DNA from 4 places in the Colwellia sp. PAMC 21821 genome. Region 3 is predicted to be linked to each of the others. Evidence: predicted binding sites of a transcription regulator. Region 3 holds the regulator's gene; each other region holds the start of a gene.
What was found. The regulator sigma-54, encoded in region 3, starts transcription at its own class of promoters, with help from an activator protein. The targets are predictions, from matches to a motif close to GTTGGCACGNNNNTNGNNT.
Positions count from the first base shown of each region.

Region 1: a site for sigma-54 is predicted at 1,250-1,268, ahead of flhA (flagellar biosynthesis protein FlhA). Genes of this name have one in related genera too.
Region 2: a site for sigma-54 is predicted at 1,733-1,751, ahead of A3Q33_RS04665 (flagella assembly protein FlgT). Genes of this name have one in related genera too.
Region 4: a site for sigma-54 is predicted at 2,445-2,463, ahead of A3Q33_RS10815 (EF-hand domain-containing protein). Genes of this name have one in related genera too.

Region 1 is NZ_CP014943.1:1,066,679-1,071,222, reverse strand. It holds gene flhB (flagellar biosynthesis protein FlhB) at 1-1,075, shown strand, start outside; gene flhA (flagellar biosynthesis protein FlhA) at 1,306-3,408, shown strand; gene flhF (flagellar biosynthesis GTPase FlhF) at 3,452-4,544, shown strand, end outside.
Region 2 is NZ_CP014943.1:1,112,049-1,116,592, forward strand. It holds gene A3Q33_RS04655 (LPP20 family lipoprotein) at 78-542, opposite strand; gene A3Q33_RS04660 (FlgO family outer membrane protein) at 569-1,216, opposite strand; gene A3Q33_RS04665 (flagella assembly protein FlgT) at 1,792-2,955, shown strand; tRNA gene A3Q33_RS04670 (tRNA-Arg) at 3,173-3,248, shown strand; gene A3Q33_RS20570 (hypothetical protein) at 3,620-3,769, opposite strand; gene tkt (transketolase) at 4,229-4,544, shown strand, end outside.
Region 3 is NZ_CP014943.1:1,537,538-1,542,081, forward strand. It holds gene lptB (LPS export ABC transporter ATP-binding protein) at 1-729, shown strand, start outside; gene A3Q33_RS06500 (RNA polymerase factor sigma-54) at 790-2,298, shown strand; gene hpf (ribosome hibernation promoting factor) at 2,334-2,621, shown strand; gene ptsN (PTS IIA-like nitrogen regulatory protein PtsN) at 2,651-3,103, shown strand; gene rapZ (RNase adapter RapZ) at 3,110-3,964, shown strand; gene A3Q33_RS06520 (HPr family phosphocarrier protein) at 3,971-4,249, shown strand.
Region 4 is NZ_CP014943.1:2,511,368-2,515,911, reverse strand. It holds gene A3Q33_RS10825 (ATP-binding protein) at 190-1,689, shown strand; gene A3Q33_RS10820 (response regulator) at 1,699-2,364, shown strand; gene A3Q33_RS10815 (EF-hand domain-containing protein) at 2,516-2,806, shown strand; gene A3Q33_RS10810 (hypothetical protein) at 2,818-3,282, shown strand; gene A3Q33_RS10805 (YHYH protein) at 3,514-4,544, shown strand, end outside.

The DNA of each region.
Region 1 (4,544 bases), 470 kb from region 3:
TGACGCGAGAAAAAAAGGCCAAATTGCGCGATCGAAAGATTTAGGCACGATGTTTGTTTTAGTTGGTGCAGCCCTCGCCATTATGCTGCTGGGAAGCTCCCTCGTTGAAGGTTTATCTACAATGATGACCCGTCTGTTTAGCTTGAATCGTAGAGAAACCATGGATGTGCATGCTTTATATCAAGTGGCCAGCGATGGGGTAAGCGCGATAATGGTGCCTTTTCTTTGGATACACATTATCATCGTAATTGCTGCATTAATTGGCAATATGATACTGGGTGGCATCAGTTTTTCTTGGCAAGCTATGGCACCAAAAGCCAGTAAACTTTCGCCGATGGCAGGCTTTAAACGCATGTTTGGCGTGCAGGCTTATGTTGAGCTTTTAAAATCTATTCTTAAGTTTTTTGTGGTTTTTATTTCAGCTTATTTGTTATTGAGCAGCCTGTTCGGTCAAATTGTGAATTTAAGTACTGAAAATATTCCGAATAATTTTTCGCATGCCGTGTCATTACTGATGTGGATGTTTTTGGCGTTAGCACTTTCCATCGGTATTATTGTGGTTATTGATGCGCCATATCAAGTGTGGAATCATAATCGTCAATTGAAAATGAGCAAGCAAGAAATCAAAGACGAAATGAAAAACTCAGAAGGTAGCCCCGAAACTAAAGGTCGTGTAAGAAGGGCGCAATATGAGATGTCACAGCGGCGCATGATGCAAGACGTACCTCAATCTGACGTGGTGATCACCAACCCGACTCATTATTCTGTCGCCCTTAAATATGATGCAGAAGTCGGCGGAGCTCCGGTATTGGTAGCTAAAGGTATCGATGAAATGGCCTTACATATTCGTACCATCGCCAAAGAGCACAATATTGAAATTGTAGCATCACCCGCATTGGCGAGATCTCTCTATTACACCGCAGAGCCCAACGAAGAAATTCCAGAACAATTGTTCGCCGCTGTAGCGCAAATCCTGGCCTTTATTTTTCAACTTAATGCCCACAAAAAAGGTAAAGCGCGACGACCTAAAGCCGTCGCCAAAAATCTACCTATCCCGGATGAATTTAGATATTAAAAAAAGAAAGAGAAGCTATCAGTTTTAAGCTGTCAGCTGTCAGCTGTCAGTTAAAGGGCGTTAGTTTTAAGTTTGAAGCTGTCAGCTATCAGTTAAGGGCGTTAGTTTTAAGCTTTTAACTGACAGCTTCTAACTGACAGCTTTAACTTACAGCTTATAAATGTTTTTTTTGAAATTGGTCTGATTATTGCTTTTCAATAGACATGTCAAAAAATTATCCCTAAGAGCTCATGCAGTTAGCCGCAACTTTTAATAATTTAAAAAAACAAAAACTTAACCTACTTTCAGGTCTAGGCACACCATTCCTTGTGATGGCGGCGCTCGGTATGGTTATTTTACCTATGCCAGCATTATTGCTAGATATCCTCTTTTCTTTCAATATTGCGCTGTCTTTGGTGGTTTTATTAATCACGGTTTATACCTTAAAGCCGCTCGAATTCGGTTCATTCCCTGCTGTATTACTAATTGCGACTATTTTGCGCTTAGCGCTTAATGTTGCCAGTACGCGTGTGGTATTGCTTGAAGGTCATGAAGGGCCCGATGCGGCAGGTAAGGTAATTGAAGCTTTTGGCTCGGTTGTTATTGGTGGAAATTACGCGGTTGGTTTAGTGGTTTTTGCTATTCTTATTATTATAAATTTCGTTGTAGTTACAAAAGGTGCGGGGCGTATTGCTGAAGTAACAGCACGCTTTACATTAGATGCGATGCCAGGCAAACAAATGGCTATCGACGCGGATTTAAATGCCGGTTTTATCACAGCAGATGAAGCGCGTGAACGCCGAGTTGAAGTCACCAGTGAAGCCGACTTTTATGGCTCAATGGATGGTGCGAGTAAATTCGTTAAAGGCGATGCTATTGCGGGTATTTTAATACTTTTTATTAATATTGTTGGCGGTTTAATTATTGGTATGGTTCAACATGACCTTTCGTTTGATCGTGCGGTAGAAATTTATACGCTATTAACTATCGGTGATGGTTTAGTTGCACAAATTCCAGGATTACTGCTGTCAGTAGGCACGGCAATTGTCGTTACTCGTCAAAACACTTCTCAAGACATGGGCGAGCAAGTAAGCAGCCAACTTGGACAAGGTAAATCACTTTATATTGCTTCAGGTGTTATGTTCGTTATGGGTATTGTGCCAGGTATGCCACATGTTGCTTTTTTAACTTTCGCCGTATTAATTGGCGGTGTTGCCTTTTTTAGCAGTAAATACAAAGTGGCTAAAGCAGCACAACTTATTGAAGATAGCCAAGTGGCCGAAGCGCAAAACATACAACAAGAAGCTGATGTTAAAGACCTTGGCTGGGACGATGTAAATCATGTTGATATTATCGGTCTTGAAATAGGATATCGTTTAATTCCCTTGGTTGATAAAGCCCAAGGCGGCGAATTGCTTAATCGTATTAAAGGTGTCAGGAAAAAGCTTTCACAAGAGTTTGGCTTTTTGGTACCCGCGGTACATATTCGCGACAATTTAGATTTAGACCCTAACAGTTATCGCATATCGTTAATGGGCGTAACGGTTGGAGAAGCAGAAATTCGCCATGACAATGAGTTAGCTATTAATCCAGGTCAAGTATTTGGCAAGCTCGATGGCATTGCAACAAAAGATCCTGCTTTTGGCTTAGATGCCGTATGGATAAAACAAGATCAACGAGAACATGCACAATCATTGGGTTACACCGTTGTTGATGCCGCCACCGTACTAGCAACACATTTAAGTCAAATTTTAACAAATAATACCGCACAATTATTAGGCCATGAAGAAGTTCAAAACTTGCTTGATATGCTAGAAAAGAGTTATCCGAAACTTATTGAAGGTTTGATCCCTGACGTATTGTCATTAGGCACTATCGTCAAAGTTTTACAAAACTTAATGAATGAAGGCGTGGCCGTTCGAGATATGCGCAGCATTATTCAAACATTAGTTGAGTATGGACCTAAGAGCCAAGACCCTGAAGTTCTTACGGCTGCTGTGCGCATAACCCTACGAAAATTCATTGTTCAAGAGTTAGTTGGGCCGACCGTTGAAGTACCTGTCATAACTTTGTCACCAGAGTTGGAACAAATGTTGCACCAGTCTATGCAAATGGCTGGAGACGATGGCGCAGGTATCGAACCAGGTTTAGCAGAACGGTTACAAAAATCTTTGACAGATGGTGCACAACAGCAAGAAATGGCTGGCGATACACCTATTTTATTAACGTCAGGTATTTTACGTTCAGTACTCGCTAAATTTGTAAAATATACCATCCCGGGATTACGTGTTATTTCTTATCAAGAAATTCCGGATGACAAACAAATTAAAATTGTTAGTGCTATCGGCCAGTAAACAGATATTTCAACGTAGTTGTACTGAATTATAAGGGTTGGCGATGAAAATTAGACGTTATGTAGCAAAAGATATGAGAAGCGCACTCGCTCAAATTAAAGATGAATTGGGTGTAGACGCGGTAATTATGTCTAATAAAAAGATTGCTGAAGGTGTCGAATTAATGGCGGCGGTTGATTATAACCAAAGTATAAAGCCTGCCAAGGCACCTGCTCAGCATAACCATGAGCTAAGCGCTGTGGAAAGTGCACAGCCAGCTAACCCTGCCGATATAGCCGAAGATACCGTGGCCATTAGCAGTGCACCTAAGCCAGTTGAACAGGCTGCAAACGTACCCGCAGACAGTTTAGCCGCCTTACTTAGCCGACAAGTACAACAAAATGGCTATGATAAAGCACCCGCAACACGCGCATTTAATAGCCAAATAGAAAACTCATCGACAAAAGTTACCCCGCAAGCTAATGCTAAGCAGAGTGGTGTTCCACAAGATATTGAGCAACAATTTAAAAACTTTACGACGCGTTTAGAACAGACTACGGAAATGGAAACGCCTGACAGCGCTGTTAATCAGCAAACTAGTAGCGCTCAAAATGAATCAAATAATACAAACTTCCATGACGCGATTGACCAATCAATGGCAGCATCTGAGAAAATGAGTTCTCATGGCGAACGTCAAATAAATAGCAGTGAATTTGACCGCATGCAAAAAGAAATGTCTTCAATTCGTCAGCTGTTAGAGCATCAAATGTCGGGTTTAATGTGGCAAGATATGGCACAGAAAGATCCAATGCGCGCAGTATTAGTTAATAAATTAATGGCCATGGGTCTTAATGAACAAATTGCCGATCAAATTGCTGGTTACGTTCCAGCCAATACGCATGAACAAGATGCATGGCAGCAAGCAAAACACATAATCGCGCAACAATTAAACACCACTAACAATGACATTATTCAACGTGGTGGTGTTGTGTCTCTAGTTGGCCCAACAGGTGTTGGTAAAACCACAACTATTGCGAAACTAGCCGCCCGATTTTCACAAGTTCACGGTGCTGACCAAGTAGTCTTAATTTCGACTGATAGTTATCGTATTGCTGGCTTTGAGCAACTTGCCACTTACGGCCGCATTATTGGTTGCC
Region 2 (4,544 bases), 430 kb from region 3:
ATGTGATCGCACCATACCTTACATTCTGTCAATAAAAAACCAGCAAATAGCTGGTTTTTTTAATGGTAAAAAGAAGATTAATAATACGTAATATGTTTTATTTCTTGGCGGTTTGAAGCGGCATTATATATTTCATAAACATCTTTAAAATCTAAACTCAACTCGGTAGTGTAGCTGTCACCAACAGGATAACTTTTCACCACTTTTGCACCACGAATAATCCCCTGTACTGATGCCTTTAACTGCTGGTTATCAACCACTAAATTAGACATTGTGGTTTTTCCATCAATACTTTGACCATAAACTTGTTCAGCTAGCTCAGCATAAGCCGCAATTTTTGAAGCTTTTATTGCCATTAGCATGCGCTGGGTTTTATGTGTTGAGTTTTGCAAACTAATAGGTGCTTGACCTATTGCTGTTAGTACTGGAAATTGTTCAGGTTTCACATTTTGCCATTCAACGTGTCTGTCAAACACCGAAGAACATGCGCTCAAAGCTATAGCACTTAAAAAAACTGCGATATTATTGCGTAAAATATTCATATTCACCTTCGATATTTTTAAACTTATTACTTCTGTATGGCAATGGCACGTGCGTCGTCGACTAACATCGCGCTATCTCGCAAGATCATGCCATCTTTCATTTTAACATTCTCATGACGATTAAAATCGTCGCCAACAACCCAAGCGGGAATAAAAGACTGTGCTGTGGCAACGACAACTCGTGATTGCATACCAATCATTCGAGCGTTAACTAAAATACCCGACTCTTGCTGCATCATAGTGCCAGTAACTACATAGTCAATTATCTGACGTTCAGGTAATTCCTTCCAATCTCGACTGAAAACATAATCACCATCTTCGGTGACACGGATATGTCCGGTAGTTTTAAAATCGATAACAACTAAGCCATGTCGTTGCATTTCATGAACAAAGCTCTCCGACAGCTGATTACCAAGCCAATTAGTTGATTCTAAGTTTTTTAAATCTACAAATGACGCCACAGCAATGGGTGTTTTAGGATTAACAAACGTACTACTTTCCAACATTTGATATGCCAGCCCTTTAACCACGTCGTTTATCGCATGACGAGGTAACGCTAAGCTGTCAATTTCTTGTTTGGCGGCGTGAGAAGAACCATAAAAATCTTCATTCTTGGTCTGAACAGAACACGACATAACTGCCGGTATTAGTAGTGCAATAAGCCAATTTTTCATTGAGCTATCCTCAATTAATACAAATATCATAAAATTAATACAAATAATAAAGCATGATCCGCGCCAATATTTTCATTTAACCTTAACTTGGCCTAATGAATTTTGGGATTAAAACCGAGCAAACAAGTAGTGATAGTGGTTTACTTAATTAAGTACCCTACTTTATAGGTAGGAAAACAACAAAAATAAAGCGTATGCTTTAAGCAATAGTTCTTCTGAACAATATGCGCCTTTATTATCTAAAAGCTGCATTCATGCAACGATAATGATGAAATAACACAGTAATTGGATGCTTTAATCTGTAAGAGTGTTCAGGTAATTAGTGAGATTCGTAATACCTTATACACTCGACTCACTTACCATGAGCACTTTATATAGCGTCATTAATAACTTTTTGACTTTAATTTAGAGCCGTCCCTGAAAAACTTAAATTCACCTTTTTCCCTGCATTATCTAAAGACACGAAAGTTGCCATTCAAATGGCTTTACCGAGATTGACTTAAGCTTGTAATATAAATAGGCACAAAACCTGCATATTCAAAAATAGAAATCGATCCAATATTAAAGAGATATTTATGCGCTTAAGTTTAATTGGCCTTTGCTTTGCTTTATTTAGTAGCGCTAGTTTTGGGCAATGGTATGAATCGCAAGGTGTAGCAAGCATCAGAAATGGCGATAATAAAACAGCGAAAGCTCAAGCGATGCAAAATGCATTGAAAAAAGCGTTACTAGTTGCCGGCGCCTCTGTATCAAGTGTTCAACAAGTCGTTAATGGTTTGCTAACGCAGGATGAAATTAGTATTCGTGCAAGTGGTAGTGTTAATTCATTAGAGTTAATAAGTGAAAACTACAACGACGACTTTGTTACGGTAACCATTCGTGCTGATATTTTTCCACAAGAGAAAAAATGTTTCGCTGCTGACTATAAAAAATCTCTGCTGTTAACGCGCAGTAATATACTGCATCGCGAACAAGCGAATATTGGTAGTATCTACGCCATTGATCGAACCTTGATCAAAAAGCTCGCTGATAAAATTCAGCAACAAGGGATATATTTAGATACTAAATTAGCCTTACAAACTAAGACTGAATTCTCACGTTATAACCAAAGTTTACAAACACAAAGCCTAAAAAACTTAGCTATGTCATTAGCTAACATGTCAGACAGCCAATATATTTTATTTTCAGAAATTCAAGATCTTTCCATGGCCAATGATGAAAATAATGATTGGCAGTTTTGGCAGAAAAATATTTACCAGCGACAATTTAAAATTGCGCTATACATTCACGACGGTACTACAGGTGAGAGAATTTTAGATAAACACTATCAGAGCTCTGCCCCCTGGGAGTTCGATGAACGTAAACAAATTGACGTAACAAGCCACAACTTCTGGCAGAGTGAATATGGCAAAAAAATTAATCTGTCATTAGACGATATGGTCAGAGATATTGACGAAAATATGATGTGCCAGCCGACCCAAGGCAGAATTGTGCAAGTTCAAGGAAATTCAATTACTTTTAACTTAGGCAAAAGACACGGTGTTCAAGTAGGTGATGAATTCTCTTTATTGCATTTTAATAACTTTGTCAGTGATGACAAACGCTCTTACTCAGGCTTTAATATTAGTCCTTATAAAGTCATTGTGACTTCGGTCAGCCAAGATAGTGCCCATGCAACGACCACAGAACAGCATATACTAGACAATATACAAATAAATGACTTAGCGGTAAGATATTAAAAAGCTCATTTCTAAAACAATAAGTGGCAGAACATGAATTGAAGAATATAATGAATGTTCAGGTTATTAATTAAGACCCTGTTAGTATTCATTATATTTATTTTTATGAATACAAATTTATAAAATAGTTGTAGCATACTCAGGCTATAACCTAACCACTTCAAGCTGCGATAAAAGTTTTATCCTGAAGTCACGAGGATATAATTACTTGCGTTTTGTCCTCATAGTTTAACTGGATAAAACTGTGGCCTCCTAAGCCGCTGCTCCAGGTTCGAGTCCTGGTGGGGACGCCAGTAATTGCTTTAATAGCCTAGACCCCGTAGCTTTATCCATAATAAATATTTTAATTTTACTGTCACCACGGCATACCGTACATCCTGTACCGCCGTTCATTGACGTCCTGTCACCACGGCATACCGTACATCCTGTACCGCCGTTCATTGACGTCCTGTCACCACGGCATACCGTACATCCTGTACCGCCGTTCATTGACGTCCTGTCACCACGGCATACCGTACATCCTGTACCGCCGTTCATTGACGTCCTGTCACCACGGCATACCGTACATCCTGTACCGCCGCTCTTTGACGTCCTGTCACCACGGCATACCGTACATCCTGTACATAAAAAAGCCCCGCTATTGCGAGGCTAATATTAAAGTGAGCTAATTGATCAGCTCAGATTTCGTTTGTTCTATTGTAACTTCCTTGTCGTCTAATGTTGAACCACTGCTCAACACCGCTGAAACTGCTAATATTAATACCGCTAATATTACCGTTGTCAGCTTAATTCCGCGTGACGACGACCTGTTCATTCTTTAATCCTGTGTAATGTGGTATTTTTTTTAATTATTATTAATACAACCAGTTAACATTAAAGCAACTTGTCTTAATATTCAACCATTAGCTCAATAATTAAGCAGTTTTCACTGTTGCTATGCTAAAAATATGATCAATAGCGAAATAATAAGCTTCCCGTTGGATCATAAATATGGACTGTTCAGGGGCAATAAAAAACTGAAATTAATATTTCAAGCGACAAGAATTATTACGCTCTAACAAGTAACGTTATTAAAAAACAAGCAAGTAATACTCATATCGAGCCATTTTTAGTACGGCTAAAGTCAGTTTATCCTGCACTCAATTAGCGATAAATATAACTTAGTTAAAAATAATAACAGAAAAGTGGTAATAAGATTTGCAGTCAGGGGGTACTCTAGGTGAAAATAAGCGCAATTTATATCCCATCAAATTTAACATTAATTGGAGCAATTATGCCGTCGCGTCAACAACTGGCCAATGCAATTCGAGTTTTAAGCATGGATGCCGTGCAAAAAGCTAAATCAGGACACCCTGGAGCCCCTATGGGGATGGCAGATATCGCTGAAGTTTTATGGCGTGACTTTCTAAAACATAATCCAACCGATCCACAATGGGTTGATCGTGACCGCTTTGTTTTATCTAACGGCCATGGTTCTATGCTTATATATTCATTATTGCATCTGACCGGTTATGATTTGCCGATGAGCGAATTAAAAAACTTCCGCCAATTGCACTCTAAAACGCCAGGCCACCCTGAATACGGTTACA
Region 3 (4,544 bases):
TCAACTTCAACATTATCAGCAACCGGTCTTGCAAAAGCCTACAAAGGCAGAAAAGTCGTTAAAAACGTCAGTATGAAAGTGTCCGCCGGACAAATAGTTGGCTTATTAGGTCCCAATGGCGCGGGTAAAACTACCTCCTTTTATATGATTGTTGGCTTAGTCAATAACGACAGTGGCTCAATAGTGTTAAACGGTGAAGACTTAACCTTGTTGCCGATGCATGAGCGCGCGCGCAAGGGCATCGGCTATTTACCACAAGAAGCCTCTATTTTTCGCAAGTTATCTGTTTATGACAACATTATGGCTATTTTACAAACACGTAAAAGCCTAAGTGATGTTGAGCGAGAAGAAAAACTTGAACATTTATTAGAAGAATTTAACATCGGTCATATCAAAGATAACTTAGGTATGAGTTTATCTGGCGGTGAACGCCGACGTGTTGAAATAGCTCGCGCTTTAGCGGCAGACCCTAAATTTATTCTACTTGATGAACCCTTTGCTGGTGTTGACCCAATTTCAGTAGGTGATATAAAAAAAATTATCCTACACTTAAAAGAACGCGGCATTGGTATTTTGATCACTGATCATAATGTACGAGAAACACTCGATGTTTGTGAACATGCTTATATCGTTAGTCATGGTGAACTGATCGCTGAAGGTAATTCTAATCAAATACTTGCGAATCAACATGTAAGAGATGTATACCTTGGTGAACAATTCACGCTATAGTGAATAACACACTTAAGCGGTACAAAATTAATGTATTTCAACAGGGAAATGAAAACGTAAATGCGTCCTACTCTGCAACTCCGTATCGGACAACAATTAACGATGACCCCGCAATTGCAGCAGGCGATCAAGCTACTGCAATTATCGACTTTGGATCTCCAGCAAGAAATTCAAGAAGCACTCGAAAGTAATCCTTTACTTGAAATTGATGAATCTTTTGATAATAACTCTGAAAGTACCCCTGACAATTTAGAAGAAGCATACTCGGCAGGCGTTGGCGAAAGTAAAGAAATGGCCTCCTCCGATGGTAGCGAAGATTCTGCCCCCAGTATCGATGAAATTAGCTCCTCAGAAGGTTTAGCCAAAACCGATATTCCCGAAGAATTAAACAGTGATAGCACTTGGGATGATAACTTTAGTGCTAGCGCTAGCAGCGGCGGTGTTGGTCACGCATCAGAAGATTATACCTATCAGGGTGAAACGAAAGACTCACTACAAGACCACCTTATGTGGCAAATGCAACTCACGCCATTTAGCGATACCGACAGAACCATTGCCATCGCCATTATTGAAGCCATTGATGAAGCCGGCTATTTAACGGTGACCGCAGATGAGATCTTAGAAAGCGTTGGTATAGACGATGTAGAACTCGATGAAGTTGAAGTGGTACTAAAACGAATTAACGTTTTTGATCCCGTTGGCGTGGCTGCCCGTTCAATTCCTGAGTGTTTACTTATCCAGCTCAATCAATTTGCGAAAGATACGCCTTGGCTAGCAGAAAGTAAATTAGCCGTCACTGAGCACATTGACTTGCTTGGTAATCGCGATTATCGACAATTGATGCGTAAATTGCGCATTAAAGAAGATCAATTACGCGAAGTTATTCGCTTGATCCAATCTTTAGATCCTCGCCCGGGTGATAGCGTCATAAAAAGTGAAGAACAATACGTAATTCCTGATGTCTCCGTTGAGAAGAAAAATGGTCGTTGGACGGTAGAGCTCAATCCCGATACAGCACCTAAATTATCAGTTAATCAACAATATGCCGCCATGTCTAGGTCAATGAAATCATCTGCTGATAGTCAGTTCATTCGCTCGAATTTACAAGAAGCAAAATGGTTTATCAAAAGTTTAGAAAGTCGCAATGATACCTTATTAAAAGTTTCAAATTGCATTGTACAACGCCAACAAGGTTTCTTTGAACATGGTCCTGAAGCTATGCGACCTATGGTGTTAAATGATATTGCAGAAGCTGTAGACATGCATGAATCAACCATTTCTCGTGTTACGACACAAAAATACATGCACACACCGAGAGGCATTTTTGAGCTTAAATACTTTTTCTCTAGCCACGTAAGTACTGAAAATGGCGGTGAGTGCTCTTCAACAGCTATTCGTGAATTAATTAAAAAACTCGTCGCTGCCGAAATACCCGCAAAGCCATTAAGCGACAGTAAAATCGCAGATATATTAGCTGAACAAGGTATAAAAGTAGCGAGGAGAACCATTGCCAAGTATCGAGAGTCGCTCTCTATACCGCCGTCAAATCAACGTAAAAGCCTATTGTAGGCAGTCTTATTCACCAAAAAAGAGGAATGAAGCATATGCAAATTAATCTTACTGGACACCATGTCGATGTTACCGACTCATTACGTGATTATGTTAATGGCAAGTTTGAAAAGCTAGAACGTCATTTTGAGCATATCAATAATGTACATGTAGTATTAACCGTAGAAAAATTGAATCAGATTGCCGAATCTACTGTGCACTTAAGTGGCTCAGAGGTTCACGCGAAGGCCGAGCATAATGATATGTATGCATCAATTGATGCATTAATTGATAAGCTAGATCGCCAAATCCTGAAATACAAAGGCAAAATTAACAAACATTAGCGCCAAGTCGCTTTAGGTTTTATAAGTTTATGAAGTTGCAAGACATTTTATCCCCGGACTGCACTATTTGTGCAGCACCGGGTTCCAGTAAAAAACGCATTCTAGAATACTTAAGTAGCCTGGCCGCCGATAAATTGGCTGACCATGACACATTTCAGCTATTAGAAAGCCTAGTTAAGCGTGAAAGAATGGGGTCAACTGGCATAGGTAATGGCATTGCTATACCGCATGGTCGTTTGGAAAATGCTACACAGCCCATTGCCGTGGTAATAACGACAGAAGAAGCAATTGATTTTGACGCTATTGATCATCGCGCAGTTGATATTTTTATTGCCTTATTTGTGCCTGAAGAAGAATGTCAAAACCACCTCAGTACATTACAGAGCATTGCAAAAATTTTTCGCGATAAGCAATTTTGCAAGCAAGTACGTAAATGCGAAAGTAACCAAGAATTATATCAGTTAATCCAACAAGCGAGTTAAACACAAATGAAGCTAATTATTGTCAGTGGCCGTTCAGGGTCAGGTAAAAGTGTTGCACTGCGCGTTTTAGAGGATTTAGGCTACTATTGCGTTGATAATATTCCAGTCAACTTGTTACCTGCACTCATCCATACTGTCATTAATGATTATGAGAATGTAGCCGTAAGTCTCGATGTGCGAAACCTCCCCGCTGATCCTAATGATGTGCCTGAAATCATTGAATATATGCCCAATGCGGTTGAATTAAGCTTACTTTATTTAGATGCTGATGATAGTGACCTTATTCGTCGATTCAGTGAAACACGACGCTTACATCCGTTAATTAAACAAAATATTGCCTTAGATCAAGCCATTGCCTTAGAGAAAAAGCTCCTTGAACCAATAGCCAGTCGAGCACACTTATATATCAACACTAGCCAGCTTACGCCACATCAACTCGCCGACTTAGTTAGAGAACGAATTTTGGGGAAAAAATCTGGCTCAATGGTCGTTGTATTTGAGTCATTTGGTTTTAAACATGGTGTACCACAAGATGCTGACTATGTTTTTGATGCGCGATTTTTACCAAACCCTTTTTGGGATAAAGAGCTAAAGGGCTTCACAGGATTAGATAAACCAGTACAAGACTTTCTTGCTAGCCAACCTATAGTGACAAAGTTTATTTGGCAAATTAACAGTTTTATGATGACTTGGTTACCACATCTAGAACGAAACAATCGCAGTTATATTACCATTGCGATTGGTTGTACGGGCGGTATGCATCGTTCGGTTTATATTGCCGAATTACTGGCAAATAATATGCGTAAAGAACGTAAAGACGTGCAATCTCGTCATCGTGACTTACCTGTTACTGATAAGTAAATCACCATGAGCACACAAGCAAGCCGAAAAGTACTTATTATTAATAAACTTGGTCTACATGCCCGAGCAGCATCTAAACTTGCACAGCTGAGCCAAAAGTTTACCGCTAAAGTGACTATTGAGTTAGACGAAAACCGTGCAGACGCGAATAGTATCATGGGCTTAATGCTACTCGCCGGCGCACAAGGTAAAACCGTCAAGGTAATTGCTTCAGGGGAAGATGCCGAATTAGCACTCGAAGAAATTTGCCAACTCTTTAGTAACAGATTCGATGAAGCTGAATAACAATCAGCGCATTTAGCGCTATGTCAGTTCGCGCTTAAGTTAATAAAAAAGCTGTGAAAACTCGTAAATTACGGTAAACTCAACGCGGATAATTATTAATATTAAATACTCATTGGAAAATGAATTAGCTAACTTACGCTACATTTGAGAATTTAGCACAAACGATATTTCTCAAACATATTCATTCTCGGCGTTGCCTCCTTAGTCGCTTTGCCATATTCATCCAAATAGTCGAATGTTTTTCTCATTTGATATTATTTAATATAACTTTAATAATACTCTTTCATAATAGGGA
Region 4 (4,544 bases), 970 kb from region 3:
TAAACGACACCAACGATATTAATATAAATAATGCATATTTTTTGCACATTGTATTGTTATCCTATGTTTTGTGCATAAGTTATGTTGGCGTAAAAGTGACGTAAATATGGCATGGCTTTTAGTGTATTAGTTCGTGAAAGTAGTGGTTTAAACCGCATTATTTATTAAATTTAAGATTATTAGTGTGCTATGAAAATTCAAAATAAACTGTTTCTCTTTTTGTTCAGCTTTAGCTTGGTATTGGTGACCGTTTTGGTATCCTTGATGCAGTGGAGCATCGACAAGGGTATGGTTGAATATGTTATTTCAAAAGAGGTAGAAACATTACAACCGGTTTTAACTCAGTTAACTGATGAATACAAAATTGAGAATAATTGGCTTTCAATGGCCGGTAAACATCGCAGGTTTCATAAATTAATCTCTCAACAACTTGCAGATACTGACTTTGATATCGAAAAAAATAGCCAACCTGCTAATGACGACAGAAAACCATTTATTAAGCCGAGTTTTCAACCGCACCAGCCTGAGAATCGACCTCCTCCTCGTCATAATAGTTTAGATAAATTTCCTCCTCGTCCACCAAAAGGTGACGCACATTATGCATTATTAAATATTAACGAAACATTAATTGCCGGTATTTACCTACCCACTTTAGAGTATACAAAAATTAGCCTAAAGGTTGATGAAAGCGTAGTCGGTTTTTTTGCGATTTCAAAACGGAATCAGCTAACACAGGGCTATGAAGTTGATTTTATTGAGCAACAGCAAGAATATTTATGGCTAATTGCCTTTTTGATGATGAGCCTTGTTGCACTGGTTACCTTTCCTATTGCCCGACATATAGTTGAACCAATTAAGCTTATTACCCGCGGTATGCATAAACTTACCCAAGGCGATTATCAGCAATCTATTCAGGTAAATAGAAACGACGAACTCAGTGAGTTAAGCCGAGATTTTAATGAGTTGGCACTGACATTGGCTAAAAATGAAAATGCAAGAAAACGCTGGTTAGCCAATATATCGCATGAGTTGCGCACGCCTGTTGCCATATTACGCGGTGAGTTAGAAGCTATGCTCGATAAAGTAAGGCCCTTAACCCATAATAATATTGCTTCTGCTAATGATGAAGTTAAACATTTACAGTGCTTAATTGATGATTTGAATCAACTAACGAGTACTGACATTGGCGGCATGGGCTATCGCAAACAACATGAAGATTTAGTGCAATTAATAAAAAGCGAAGCTGGTAAGTATCGTGGCTATTTATCAGATGCCAACATTGCACTTCTGCTTGAATTAAATGCCAAAGAAGTTATGATTTATGCTGATAAAACTAGGCTCTATCAATTATTTGAAAATCTAATTAATAATTGTATTAAGTACGCTAAAGCAAGTGAGTTTAAGGTTTCAGTAATCGTTAATAAGTTAGCAGAAAATTCAGCAGGAAATGACAAGGGCACTGTTACTCTTAGGTTTGAAGATAATGGCATTGGCGTTGATGAACAGCACCTAATACATTTATTCGAATATTTATATCGCGTAGAAGACTCGAGAAATAGAGAAACGGGTGGCTTTGGCTTAGGCTTATCTATTTGTCAGCATATAGTTATCGCTCATCAAGGAGAAATTAGTGCTGAAAAGTCTGTTTTGGGTGGTTTAGCGATTATTATTACCCTACCTTTAGCTTAGAGAAACCCTATGCCCAATTCGATATTAATCGTAGAAGATGAAATTAAACTTGCTAATTTACTAGCAGATTATTTTGCACTTACTGAATATAGTACGCACTTAATTCACCATGGTGATGAAGTTATTGCCTGGGTTAAATCAAATCAACCTAAAGCTATTTTGCTCGATATAATGCTGCCCGGTAAAAATGGCATAGATTTGTGCAAAGAGATAAGACAATTTTCAAATGTCCCTATTTTAATGGTGACCGCTAAAGTTGAAGAAATAGATCGCTTACTTGGTTTAGAGTTAGGTGCTGATGACTATATTTGCAAACCCTTTAGCCCGCGTGAAGTTGTAGCCCGAGTAAAAGCGGTACTTAGGCGAACGCAAACTATCGACAATACTTCAGACATGCTGATACTCGATGAACATAGATTAACTGTGGCGTTTCATCATCACGAAGTATCACTCACTTCTGTTGAGTTTCAGCTACTAAAACCTTTAGCAGGTAAACCCGAGCGTATTTTTACCCGAGATCACCTGATGCAAAATATGTACTCAGATCATCGCATCGTCAATAATCGCACCATTGATAGTCACATAAAAAAAATACGTAAAAAGCTCAGTGACATTAGTAATGGTAAAAACTGGATACAATCGGTGTATGGTACGGGTTATCGCTTAGTACTCTAATCCTTTAATCCTTTAATCCTTTAATCCTTTAATCCTTTAATGAAAGAATGAGTTACAAAATTTAACTAATCTTTCTATTTGTTTGCACATTTTTTGCATTTTCTGTTGGTAACTTTATATCTTAATTTAGGATAAGGATTAACAACACATTATGAATATGCAATCAAAAACCGTATTAGCCATAACGTTTCTATCCGTTATATTTAGTCAAACTCCGGCACAAGCGCAAGAACAAAATAGAGAACGACCAGGACCTCCACCGGCTTTTTCATCAATAGATGTTAATGGCGACGGTGAAGTCGACTTTGACGAGTTTTCTCAGCAAGAATTACCTCATGGCGATCATCAAACTATTTTTAATGAAATCGACAGCGATAATAATGGTGTTATTAGTAAAACTGAGTTTAAAAACCACCGTCCATCTGCTAAAAAAAAGCGCTAAGGAGAAGTAAATTGATTAATACAACTAATTTAAACAGCTCAATGCCACCACCACCGTTTAGGTCAGAGCAAAGTTTAACTTCAGAACAGCAGTCATTAATTTCTGACACCTTATCTGAGTTTGATACTGATAATCTTAGCCAAGAAGACGCTTTAAGTATTATTGAAACATTTTCTCAAGCTAATATTCAACCGGGCGCTGCACTTGAAAAAGCTTTATCTAGCGCAGGTTTTGACGCCAAAAGCATAGGTGAACTCGCCAATGTTTCAGAAGGTAGTAGACCACCTCCACCTCCAAAACAAAGTGCCGACGAAATAACCTCGATGCTTGATTATCTTGCAGAAATTCTAGAAGAAACCTTGTCAGAAAATAATGGCAATAGCCTGAGCGATGAAGATAAACAGTCGATATTAGCTCAGGTATTCGAAAAATTTGACTTAGAAGAAGGTGATTCCATTATTAATACCACTGCTTAGTACCTGTCCTTAATATTCGTGCTTAATATATTAATAAAGTTCAAAGCTAGCTTATTTATACTTAAACTAGCTTTAAATTTTTAGCACAAGCGTTTTTCAATTTATTGGGTTTTATATTTATTATTTTAAATTTCATTTTCCTAAATATTCCATATTTTTTGCACATTTCCTGCACATTTTAATTTTATGATAACGCCAATCTAGCCAACTTTGATTTAGGTAACGTTAACAATGAAAAAAAATATTAATACGTTGAAAAGCTCAACATCCACATCAGCCATAGCGAAGCTTTTATTACTATCTACCTTAGCAACATTAACCGCTTGTGGTGGCAGCAGTTCAGATAGTGAATCGAGTACTGATACTGACACAACTACAACTAATACCGCCCCCGTTGCTAATGCTGGTAGCGATCAGTCAGTATTCAATAATAGTACCGTTACGCTTTCTGGCGAACTAAGTAGTGATGCTGAAGGTGATACTCTAGGTTACTCTTGGGGTTTTTCAAGCATACCTAATGGCAGTGTTGCTACATTATCGAATGAAACAGACATTGCCCCTACTTTCGTTGCTGATGTTGTGGGGAGTTATGTGGTTAATTTAACCGTTGATGATAGCCAGTTAAATAGCGAAGTTGATAGTGTTGAAATAGTCGTTTCACAAGTATCCGAAAGCTCTACTAGCGGGGTATTATGTGACTACAATTATAACGAATACAATGATTCTATTTATGTGCTCGACGACAGCATGTCGCAGTGGAGCTGTAGCGATAGTGAGCGTTTATTAAGTGCTAACGGAATACCCGATCATGAGGTTGGAGAGTTTCCAAATGAAGGTAATCCCAATGCTATTTCATCTCAAGACATTTCAGCAAACCTTACCTTATCACCAGAAGAATCAACAACAGCTACAGAACTAGGTGGCCCTCGCGGTGTTACCGGTTATGTACTTAATGGCGTAAAAATAGATGCGGGTACGGCTGGTAGCTGCGACGACTCAGGCGACAACTGTAGCCTAATAGATAACAGTGGCAATTGGAGTATTGAAGCATTAGGTCATTCAAACTTTAATTTTGGCACCGACGACAACAATGCTCATGTTCAACCTGGTGGCACTTACCATTATCATGGAATGCCAGAAGGTTTTATAACTAAGCAAGGTGGCGGTGACACTGCCATGACCATTATAGGCTGGGCGGCTGATGGCTTTCCTATTTATGCGCGTTACGGTTATAGTATTGCCAGTGATGCCACATCATCAAT